One region of the Paenibacillus sp. CFBP 13594 genome, then DNA from elsewhere that is predicted to be linked to it. Evidence: riboswitches for the same ligand, from Rfam matches in the RefSeq annotation. Region 1 holds a riboswitch; the other holds the start of a gene.
The links. A riboswitch is a leader RNA that binds a small molecule or an ion and turns the genes downstream of it on or off. The one in region 1 is predicted to bind cyclic di-AMP.
Positions count from the first base shown of each region.

Region 2: it holds a riboswitch for cyclic di-AMP, as region 1 does, so the genes downstream of both, IFU39_RS13635 (hypothetical protein) here and IFU39_RS31585 (C40 family peptidase) in region 1, are expected to answer to the same signal.

Region 1 is NZ_JACYVQ010000019.1:17,802-23,309, reverse strand. Features, by position in the region: gene IFU39_RS31600 (YwhD family protein) at 88-591, opposite strand; gene IFU39_RS31595 (M1 family metallopeptidase) at 693-2,684, shown strand; gene IFU39_RS31590 (hypothetical protein) at 2,695-3,546, shown strand; cyclic di-AMP (ydaO/yuaA leader) riboswitch at 3,792-3,929, shown strand; gene IFU39_RS31585 (C40 family peptidase) at 3,933-4,403, shown strand; gene IFU39_RS31580 (GNAT family N-acetyltransferase) at 4,759-5,253, shown strand; gene IFU39_RS31575 (c-type cytochrome) at 5,404-5,508, shown strand, end outside.
Region 2 is NZ_JACYVQ010000003.1:628,221-633,728, reverse strand. Features, by position in the region: gene IFU39_RS13645 (Nramp family divalent metal transporter) at 1-300, shown strand, start outside; gene IFU39_RS13640 (HAD family hydrolase) at 443-1,126, opposite strand; gene IFU39_RS13635 (hypothetical protein) at 1,254-1,649, opposite strand; cyclic di-AMP (ydaO/yuaA leader) riboswitch at 1,768-1,943, opposite strand; gene IFU39_RS13630 (glutathione peroxidase) at 2,315-2,794, shown strand; tRNA gene IFU39_RS13625 (tRNA-Leu) at 2,943-3,025, opposite strand; gene IFU39_RS13620 (urease accessory protein UreF) at 3,471-4,172, shown strand; gene IFU39_RS13615 (hypothetical protein) at 4,439-4,642, shown strand; gene IFU39_RS13610 (hypothetical protein) at 4,670-5,305, shown strand; gene urtE (urea ABC transporter ATP-binding subunit UrtE) at 5,336-5,508, opposite strand, start outside.

The sequences.
Region 1 (5,508 bases):
AATGCACAAGCAAAAGACCCACAACCGATCTTTCCGGTCAAGGGGCCTTTTGCTTTTTTTCTTTTAGACTGTGTTTAAAGATCCGCCCTAGGCGAGTGCTTCCTTCAATACATCTGGAGAAGCATTCCACCAGTCTTCGTTGTGTGAGATCAGCAGTGTCTTAAGTGCAGCTCGAGCTTCAGGTCCAAGCTCATCCAGCATGAAGCGACGCTTCAAGGCATAATCCATGCGATTCACATGTTCCGCCAGCAGTTTCCATCCACGTCTTGCTTCCGTATCAATCCACATCTCACATGCCGTTGCTCCACCATACAGTTGGCCTTCCTCCGTGCGATCGACAGCTACCCATACCAGCCATACCTGGCGTCCGTTGGGCACATCCTCACGATTGGTAGAGAACTTGATATTGCGTTCCACTTTGCTCTTCGCATGCATCGCACCAATATCGATTTTGGCTTCGCCATTATCAATAATGACCGGGGAAAGGTTATTCAGTTCAATGGAGCCTGCACCGAAGCCTTTATGCTTGCTTTTTGCACTAACGATATTCAAGGCAATCTGTTTTTTGCCGTTTTGCTCGTTTTGGTCCATGTTTATAGCCTCCAAGGGTTGATACAAATATTTTAACTAATAATTGTCCCATTGCAAACATATACATGCTGTAGATGCTTGTCAACGGGAGGTATTTAACGATGATTCCACGACGCGCCAAGAGCTGGCTCACTGTATCCCTGGCCCTGTGTGTACTTGCCGGAGGGATATGGATCACTCTGGGTTATAATCGCTCAACTCATTCCGAATTGCCAGTACTCGCCCCCGAATCGGGCAAGCCCAAGGCAATAGCTCCAACACCAGCTCCTCCAGAAAGTGTACAGACCCCTACTGCCGAAGTGTACAGCAACCGTGTTGTGGAATATCACATGGATGTAAAACTGGTCGAAGGGAATGTACTGGAAGGGACTCAGACGATTACCTGGACACATCCAGGTAAAAAGACCGTCAGCGAGCTTTACTTTCATATGTATCCCAACGCCTTCTCTTCTGCTGACACCACCTTTATGAAGGAATCCGGTGGAAAGCTTCGGGGTGATGTCATGCCTACCAATGGTTATGGCTCCATGAACATTACCGAAATGAAAACGGAGGACGGGCTCTCTCTGCTGCATCGGATGCAGTATGTGCAACCAGATGACGGAAATATCAAGGACACCACCCTCATTAAAGTACGCTTGCCCAAACCCGTCAAAGGCGGGGAAAGCATTACGCTCCACACCAGATTTGAAGTGAATCTGCCGAAGATTTTTGCACGAATGGGAACTGCTGATCATTTTGTCATGGCAGGTCAATGGTTTCCCAAATTAAGTGCCTATGAACCTGTAGGCAGGCGTGGACAAACAACGGAAGGCTGGAATCTGCACCAGTACCATGGCAACTCAGAGTTTTACGCCGACTTCGGTATATATAGTGTACGTATTCGGGTGCCTGAAACATACAAAGTGGCTGCTACCGGATTTCCGACGCAGCAAGCCGTGGTGAAAAATGGAGAAAAGGTCTATCAATTCTATGCCGATGATGTGCATGATTTCGCCTGGGCAGCCTCACCCGATTTTGTGTACGCCGAGGAACCCTTCTCTGCACCCAATGTGCCTGGTGTACGAATCAAGTTATATCTGGACCCAGCTCATCAGGATCTGAAAGAACGTTATTTCTACGCCGCGAAGGCCGCTCTAGCCAATTATAGCAAATGGTTTGGCCCATATCCTTATGCTACCTTATCCATCGTAGTTCCACCCAAAGCGGGGAACGGTGCTGGAGGTATGGAATACCCTACACTAGTTACGGCCTTTGGAGCCGATGATACTACGCCAGGTTATGACCTGGAACGTACCGTAGTCCACGAGATCGGACACCAGTACTTCTACGGCATGGTTGCCAGCAACGAATTCGAGGAAGCCTGGCTGGATGAGGGGTTCACCTCTTATGCAGAAGACAAACTAATGGAGCAGGAATACGGATTGATTCCAAATCTGCCGGTACAATCGGGACTGATTACTTCTCCTTCATCGTTAACACAAGAATCCTGGAAGTTCGATTCACAGAATGAGTATGCAGCCAATGTCTATACACGTGGCAAGCTTGTATTGCTTGGTATTGAACACCAAGTCGGTGCCAAAAAGATGGAACGCATTCTCTCTACCTATGTGAAGAAGTACCGCTTCAAACATCCCACTTCGGCTGATTTTCAGAACGTTGTGGAACAAGTGACCCGCACTTCCTGGTCTGATTATTTTGATCAATATGTCTATGGTAACGGGATGGCTGACTTTGCTGTAGAGAAGATTCGTGTTACGCCCGTACAGAAAGACGGTCAAACATTGTACGAGTCATCCGTGACGATCGCAAAAAAAGGGAGTGATTACAGCGCCGTTCCTGTTCGCATTGCTTTTGAAGACGGGCATATCCTCACCAAGCAATGGAATGGCAAAGAAGATCGCATCACCTATAAATTAACTCACACATCCCCCGTATCCTGGGCCATGACCGATCCCCTGTACTCGATCGTGCTGGAGAACCGCCATATGAACAATTTCCTGAAATCCGGACTGGATGAGCGGGCGAAGTCCCGCTGGAGCATGAGTGTAACCAAACTAATAGAAGCCATATTCGGAGGTCTGTCATGGTGAGGTGGAAACGGTGAAAGCGAAAATACGTGAAGGCTGGTTTCTCGTCCGTCAGCATATGTTCATTGCCGCACTCTTATTTCTCTATCAACTCATTTGGGGATATTTCTTCTATCGAATGGTACAATCGGCGGTCATCCCACTGCTCCTGCGCTATCCAGATGCTGATGCGGGGGAGCTGAGTACACTTTTGTTCAAAATGGAAAGTCAACTTAACCTGTCTACCCATCCGGAGGTTCATCGTTATCTATGGATTCTCGGGGGCATGCTGCTGGTTCGCATGTTGATCAGCCCCCTCATTCAGGCAGGACTGCTCTACTCACTTCAGCACTTTAATTCTACAGAAGAGCGCATCCCCTTTGTCCGCGGAATCAAAAATCTGTGGAAACCGATGCTGCTGCTACACACCGTACGTACATTATTGATCCTTCTGCCCGCCTACTGGCTCATACCGAAGCTCTACTCTATTCTCATGGAAGGTTTTCATTCCCTTCAATTACTTTTGCCTGGTATACCTTATGTTGCTGCCTGGATTGTATATGGCTGGATCATCCACCATGCCATACTCTACATGCAGTTCGGTGTTTCGGCACCAGAAGGAGAAGGCGGGGCTCACGGTACCCTCAAAGCACTCTGGATTGCACTGCGTCATCTCATCGCTGTAATCGGCATTGCACTCCTGCTGGGCGGAGTACACCTGCTCGTCTTTGGGGCATTCACTTCAGCCTCATGGTTATTAACGGGACTTACCGGACTTATACTACAACAGACGTATCCACTTGCCAGATGTCTATTGAGTCTGTGGAAAATATGCAGCCATTTCCGATTATGGCAGTCCAAAATATCCAAAGGTGAGAGCAGATAGATTAAAAATTGTTACCATCACAAGTTAAACTCATGGCCTAATATGTACTTATAAATAGGCAAACCTCAACCTTTCCCCGTCAAAGGTCGAGGTTTTTTTTGCTAAATTTGTTGCTAAACGTTGCCAAAGCCGTACTCCTCTGTTACAATAATCGCAGTGAGTTTTTAGTAACAACTTTGTAATCTTTACATTCATATTTGTAACTACTTAAAATTAAATCGTCATTTCTTGATTTCGCAGGTGCATAACTAGCACAGCCAAATTCCTGGCACCTGGGAAGCGGGGGAACCAGTTATGGGTGAATTGATCTTGCTACAGAGGGATCATAGGGGACCTTCAACCGAATCCTTAAGCTAACCTCGCAGGCATTGGAAGGGGAATATCTCTTGTTCAAGAAGAAATTAACCGCAGCTGTACTTAGCATCACATTCGCTTTATCGCTTGGTGCAGGTAGCGCATTCGCAGATTCAAAGATGGACACAGTAATTGATTCAGCAATGGGAACTACATACAAAAGTGGGGGAACAACGCTTAACGGCTTTGACTGCTCCGGATTTACACGGTATGTATTCGACAAGTTGGGTATTGATTTGGCACGCCAATCCAGTTCCCAATTCGACATGGGCGATTCTGTATCCCGCATGGAAATGAGAGCTGGCGATCTGGTGTTCTTTAATACAACAGGTAAAGGCGTATCCCATGTAGGAATCTTTGTAGGGGATGGAAAGTTTGCACACTCCTCTTCTTCCAAAGGCGTTACGATCAGTGCATTGAGTGAAAACTATTGGGCCAATCGTTATGTTGGCGCGAAACGGATTATGAGCACGGACGCATATGAATCACTGGCCCTTGACTAGGGACAAGCTGAGCAACATAATGCTGTAACCATTAACCATACTGGAACGAAGCAAGAAGCATAACAGAACCGCCCGGTACATTCTCCGCAGGAATGTATCCGGCGGTTTTTTTGTGCTTCAATCCTTATTCATGTTGCAAGGTATACTCTGGGTATATCCTGCGACATCAACAGGTTCATTTTGCGTTCGTTCGTCCGTGCCCTTATGATGTTTTTACCCATCCCGTTATAATATAAACGAAATTACCGGAACTTTTGTTTCATTTTTTTTCTGGGGAAGGAAGACTTGCTAAAAGAACATCACTTTTGTAGAGTGGACAAAGAGTTCTGTTTCAAGGAAAGGAGCATGCAAGTGTATGAAGGAAGCCCCTGTGACGTTTCACGTTGTACCCATGCGAGAAGAACATGCGGAGCTCATCTGCAGTTGGCAGTATGATCCGCCTTACAATATCTACAGCTGGCTCCCCTGGGAGCAGATGAAAGCTCTGGAAGTGGAATTCGGAGATGCACAGCTGCGACAGGAGCAATATGCAATCGTCCTGGATCAGAACGATCGTATATGTGGATTTGCTCAATACTTCCCACTTCAAGGGGTAACCCGGATTGGCCTCGGCATGCATCCAGAGCTGTGTGGTCAGGGTCAAGGGACAGCTTTTGTCACGGCCATTGTACAGGAAGCCATTCGCCGAAATCCGAAGAATGAGATCGATCTGGAAGTGCTCACTTGGAATGCTCGTGCCATTCAAGTCTATCTGAAGAGTGGATTTGTCACCCAGGATACATACGAACGACAGACCCCAAGCGGCTTAAAGCCCTTTCACTGTATGGTTTATGAAGGGCCTCGTGATTAGAATCTCTTGCAAAACAACTAAATTTGCGCCTTGTTATGTGATTAGTTCAAAATTTTCCCACAAAATGCTATGATGTCAGTACAGGTTCCGTTATAATGATATGGATAGTTTTAGGTTAGATGATCTTTCATTCTGGAGGGGACATAAGGGATGCACAAATGGATCATGAGCGGAGTATTTTTTGCAGCATGCGCTTTAGCTATTGTTTTAATGTTTACGCTTCCAGGGAAAGAAGAAGTGGCTGAAGAAGCCAAG
Region 2 (5,508 bases), on a different contig from region 1:
ATTCGAATTCCGGCTTGGCTGCGCAGACTGGTCACACGTCTGATCGCCATCATCCCGGCGGTAATTGTGACAGCCATTGCAGGAGAACATGGCACAGAAGAACTGCTCATTTTGAGCCAGGTCGTGCTGTCGCTTCAACTGCCCTTTGCTGTGATTCCCCTGGTGTTGTTCACAAGTGATAAAAAAAGCATGGGTGCATTCGCCAACAAATTGTGGCTCAAAATCATCTCATGGGTCATTGCCGCGATTATCGTTGTGCTGAATGTATATCTGATCATTCAGACGATTCGGTTATTCTAATCTCGTTCTTATCGACTAAATCCTAAAAAGGCTGATCAACTCCGGTATTCTATACCCAAGTTGATCAGCCTTTATTGTTGCAATACAGCAACATGTTTCCTTTTATAATAAAACTCATACTCCAATAAATAACCATCTGAATCTAATTCTGATTTGGCATCAGTAACGGCAGGAGTTGATCCAATGAATCCACAGTCCAATCCGCACGTTTGTCATCCGATAGTTCTGGCTGGAATCTTCCGTAACCCTGCATAATTCGAATCGTACGCATGCCCAGCTTCCGAGCAGGTATAATGTCGTTATCAATCCGATCACCGATCATGACGGCTTCCTCCGGTTCACAACCAGCCTGCTTCAAGGCCACAGCGTATAACTCAGGGTCTGGCTTGGACACTCCTTCTTCAGCCGAACACGCCAGAACATCAACATACTTCCGCAAGCCGTAGCTCTCCAGTCTCTCTTCCGTTCCAGGACTCTGATTGGCAATAATGCCAATGCGATAATACCGTGACAACTGCTGAAGAACGGAATCCGCTGAAGGAAAAGGATGTTCAAGATCTTTTTGAAATTTCAGCTTGTCCTGAATCTGTTTTTGGTGTCCCTCGTCTTCAACGAATGTGCGAATCGCCACTCTCATAGGCCATTGCTCATATTTTCGGTAACAGTTCGCAAACAGTTCGCGTACCGCCTCAATTGTCACCGGATACCCCAAAGCACAAGCTTCACGGACGAACTGTCCGATAATATCATCAACCGGCTCCCATTCATCCACCAGCGTATCTCCAACATCAAAAAACAACCATTTCAATCCACCTACATCCGGCACACCAATTCCTCCTTGTAAGCATAAAAAAGAAGACTCACCATCACGCATGAGTCTCCTCAAACTTCCGTTTATCGATACATTCAATTATAACAGGCACCTTACACCTGAGCAATCACAAGCTATGGCATTAACCATTGAGGAGAAAGCCAACTTCCCCATTGAGCGAATATACAATCCGGTCTGCGCCCATGCCCCGATAGATGCCCTTAGGATGACTCTGCTCCGTAATCACGCACAGGGATTTCGAAGTCCATGAACGACAGATCTGTAAATAACGACAGGTCAGATTCAGGCTGTTCTCGAAAATAAACACGTTACCTACGCTGCCCTGCGGCAAAAACCATTTTTGAGCTGCAGCTGTATTCATGCGAATGACATGTTCTACTCCGATTCTACGGAGTCTGCGCTCTTCCCCTGCACTGTTGGTTAGAACGGCAAACGGCATTTTTTTGTACATCAGCAATTTAATAAATTTGCGTCCTGCTTCATTTGGAGCAGTCACTAAAATCATCTCAGTATCCATCATTCGTTCCTCCCTTGGCGTGAAAAGACAACAAAAAAGAAGCGTGGGGGACCAAGGCCTCCCGAACGCTTCTTAAATAACCCATGGCGAAAACACCATGAACCAGCGTACGGCTTGTTGCCTCTCCCTTTAACGCTTACGAGGTTAGCTGACGGATTCGGGCGCGAGAGTCGCCCTATTTCCGGCTGTCACCGGAAAATTCACCCCATGAATGCCCACTGTCCTGGACAGCGCATTCCGTTGGTTCCCCCGTTTCCCATTCATCAATGAATGGAAACTCAGCGATTAAAACATCGTTCGTATATCTTAAGGTAAGATCGAGCGATATTATCGTTTGTTTCGTTTTTCAAGTACAATTTAGTTTAAATTGAAATTACGTTATGAATCATACACCCCCGCCATGACGGTGTAAAGTCCTTACAGATCACCAAATCGGCAGATTTTTGCCAATACTCGTTTATAATAACGCTTACAATAAGGTTATACTCTATCCACCTCTTCAAGGCTATCTAATTCTCACTCTGACGAAAATCACTTCGCAATTCATTCACGTATTCTGCACAACTTGCCTGTTTTGATGCTATTAACACCACATTAGTTTTGCAATATTTAATTGTAGCCAATATAATAGAAGATATAAGAGTAAATAAATGGAGGCGATTTAGATGACAGTCTACGATTACAAAGTGAATACCCTTCGCGGTCAAGAAGTTGAAATGTCCGACTACCGTGACAAAGTGCTCCTGATTGTGAATACGGCAAGCTCATGCGGCCTTACTCCTCAATTCAAAGGTCTGCAAGAACTGCAAGACAAGTTTCAAGATGCTCCATTTGAAGTTCTTGGTTTCCCAAGCAACCAGTTTGCACAGGAAAAAGGATCTTCCGACGATATTGCCGAGTTCTGTCAGATGAATTATGGCGTAAGCTTCCCAATGTTTGAGAAAATTGATGTGAACGGCTCAAGCGCTCACCCTCTTTTCCAACACCTTAGCACAGAAGCTCCTGGCCTGCTCGGCTCCAAAGCAATCAAATGGAACTTCACCAAATTCCTTGTGGATCAGAACGGACAGGTACTGAAACGTTATGCTCCCAAAACAACACCGGACAAGATTGAAGAAGATATCAAGAACTTACTTCAAAAATAATACACAGGCCACCCGTAGCCGTAAGGTAGAGCACCATTGCCCCGGTAATGGATGGCTTTTTTTCTCAACCCAGATGTCATACTGTTCGAAAAAGACAAAAAAAGAAGCTTTCCAATAACGGAAAGCTTCTTCTTCATCGTTCATATGATGCGGTCGAGAGGACTCGAACCTCCACGGGCATACGCCCACTACCCCCTCAAGATAGCGTGTCTGCCATTCCACCACGACCGCATGTCGTAAATAATCGGCAACAGAATTGATTATACCGGGTTCAGAACTAAAAGTAAAGTATTTTTTAATACTACTTTTTCAGCTAGGCATTTTCATCAAAAATCGCATAATCTCGTCATCTTTACCCATGAACTGCATATTATTAGATTTGATCTCCTCTTTTTCGGTAAGAGCCGATCTTGTTGATTCATTTATATATAGTCCTTCCTTCTATAATAGTTCTCCCTGCACTCCACCACATAAATAACACATTAAGTTATATAAAATAACACAAATATTAAATTTAAGATTTAATCCATTAAATTTCACGGATACCATTGACAAAAAGCGGACATTTATGGGAAGATAACTATCATATAATTCGGATTTATAAACATAAAGCAAACAAAAAGGATTATAAATGTCACTATAAGTGACATTTAACGAACACAGGAGGCGAATGATTGTGAACCGTGGGAATAAGCTGCTCGATTATGTCAACCTGCTTGATTCCTCTATTCAGGTTGGAGGGTTCACCCATTCCTTCGGCATGGATATCCATATCAGGGAGGGTACCATTCGTAATGCTGAAGATCTCGAATCATTCATGCGTTGTCAGTTGCATCCCAGCATCGTTCGTCTTGAAGGTATGGCCATCAAAGGCATCTATACCGCAGCAGATCACAAGGATACATGGCGGATAGCTCTAATCGACAAGCTCGTCCATGTTCAGCGAACCCCTGGAGATCTCAGAGAACAAGCTGCCGCCATGGGTAAACGATTGATCAGACTTGCACGTGCTCTGCACCCCTGGATTGAATTCAGCCAGCTCGAACAGATCTTTGCCAAATACGATTCGGTTGGCTGCCTCTCCACTGTTCACGCCTGGATTAACCACCACCTCGACATCCCGGTCGAGGAGGCGGTCCTTGGTTACCTGCATTCAGCCATGAATGCCTGCATAACCGAAGCCTCCAAAGTCATTCCCCTGAACAACGATACAACCAAGGATCTGATGGTCCGCCTGGCCACAGATCTGGAGAATGAATGGAAGACCGTCAGCGCCTCGGCTGCGGATGGACTGGCACAGCCAACCTCGATGTCCATGAAATCGTTTTTCCCCAGTTTCCATATGCTTGGAGCTGGACTTCATGCCTACAGGGCCTAATCCTCTTCCTCCTCATACCTGCTCCCCTTCATTCAGACAAACTAAAAAACACGCGGCAACCTCCTTGCCGACGTGTTTTTTGTCATTTTATTTGTTTTATTTACGTATTTACGCCATTTATCATCACAAAATACACTTTTTTCCGTCTTTTTTAATTGTTAGATGACGAATTTACGTATATAATGAAACATACAGCTCGCATTTCTATATATTCTACATGATGAAAGGGCGGCTGAATACTACATTCTAACCAGGGGTGAACCCTTTTGAACAAGAAAAAACCAGTTACTCCGTTCGGATGGGCCATCAAACGACGGCTAACCGAACTTCAAGTGGACCAGAAGACCTTTTGTGAACAGCATGGCATCCCACCCTATCGTTTATCCAATCTTATTCACGGCACACGCAAAGCAACCCGATTCAGGCACCTGGTCGCTGATATTTTGGATATTCCAGATGAACTGAGATAAGATTTCTGCCAAAGGAGGGTCTCATCCATGAGACATGTTACATCCGATCTGGAGAGGCTGTCGTTCCAGTCCATACGTCACCAGCTCATCATCGTTGATGACAATTGGATTATCCAAAGTTGTAACCGTGCCTGGCAACAGGGACTTGGTCAATGCTCACCAAACCCGGATATACACAGTAGTTATAGACATTACCTGCATCTGACGGAAGCCTGGGCAAAACGGGGCAAGAACGCTAACATGGCACTTGTCGCACAGAATTTGAAAGAACGCGGAATACCCTTTAATCGAAATCATACATATGACATCTGCGTATATACTGTATACAATGAAAAGAGGTGGTTTCGTGTAGAACTCACCCCTCTATCTTATGCAAATTCAATTCTGGATACCGATCTCGCTTTGATTGCACACATGGATATTACCGAACAGAGAAAGACAGAACACCAATTGAAGAAGGCATTGTCTGAAGTGCGCACATTGCGCGGACTGCTGCCTATTTGCGCCGTCTGCAAACAAATCAAGGACGAAGAGGAACACTGGAACTCCGTTGAGAGTTATCTGGAGAAGCATACCCACGCCGAATTCACCCATGACATCTGTCCGGAATGCATCCGGCGGTTATATCCCAAATACTCGAATATCCTGGACAAGCGTTCCTGAAACCTTTCTCCACTCGCCGACTAACTACAACTATACGGAGAGATGATGTTCAAACTGCGACATATCCAGTTCTTGCGGTGTCCCGTGCAAGGTTATCGTTCCTTTGTCCATGATATAGATGTAATCTGCGGCACTTCGTACAAAATCGATACTCTGCTCTACCAGCAGAACAGAGAGGTTCCCCTTTGCCTTGAGCTGCAAAA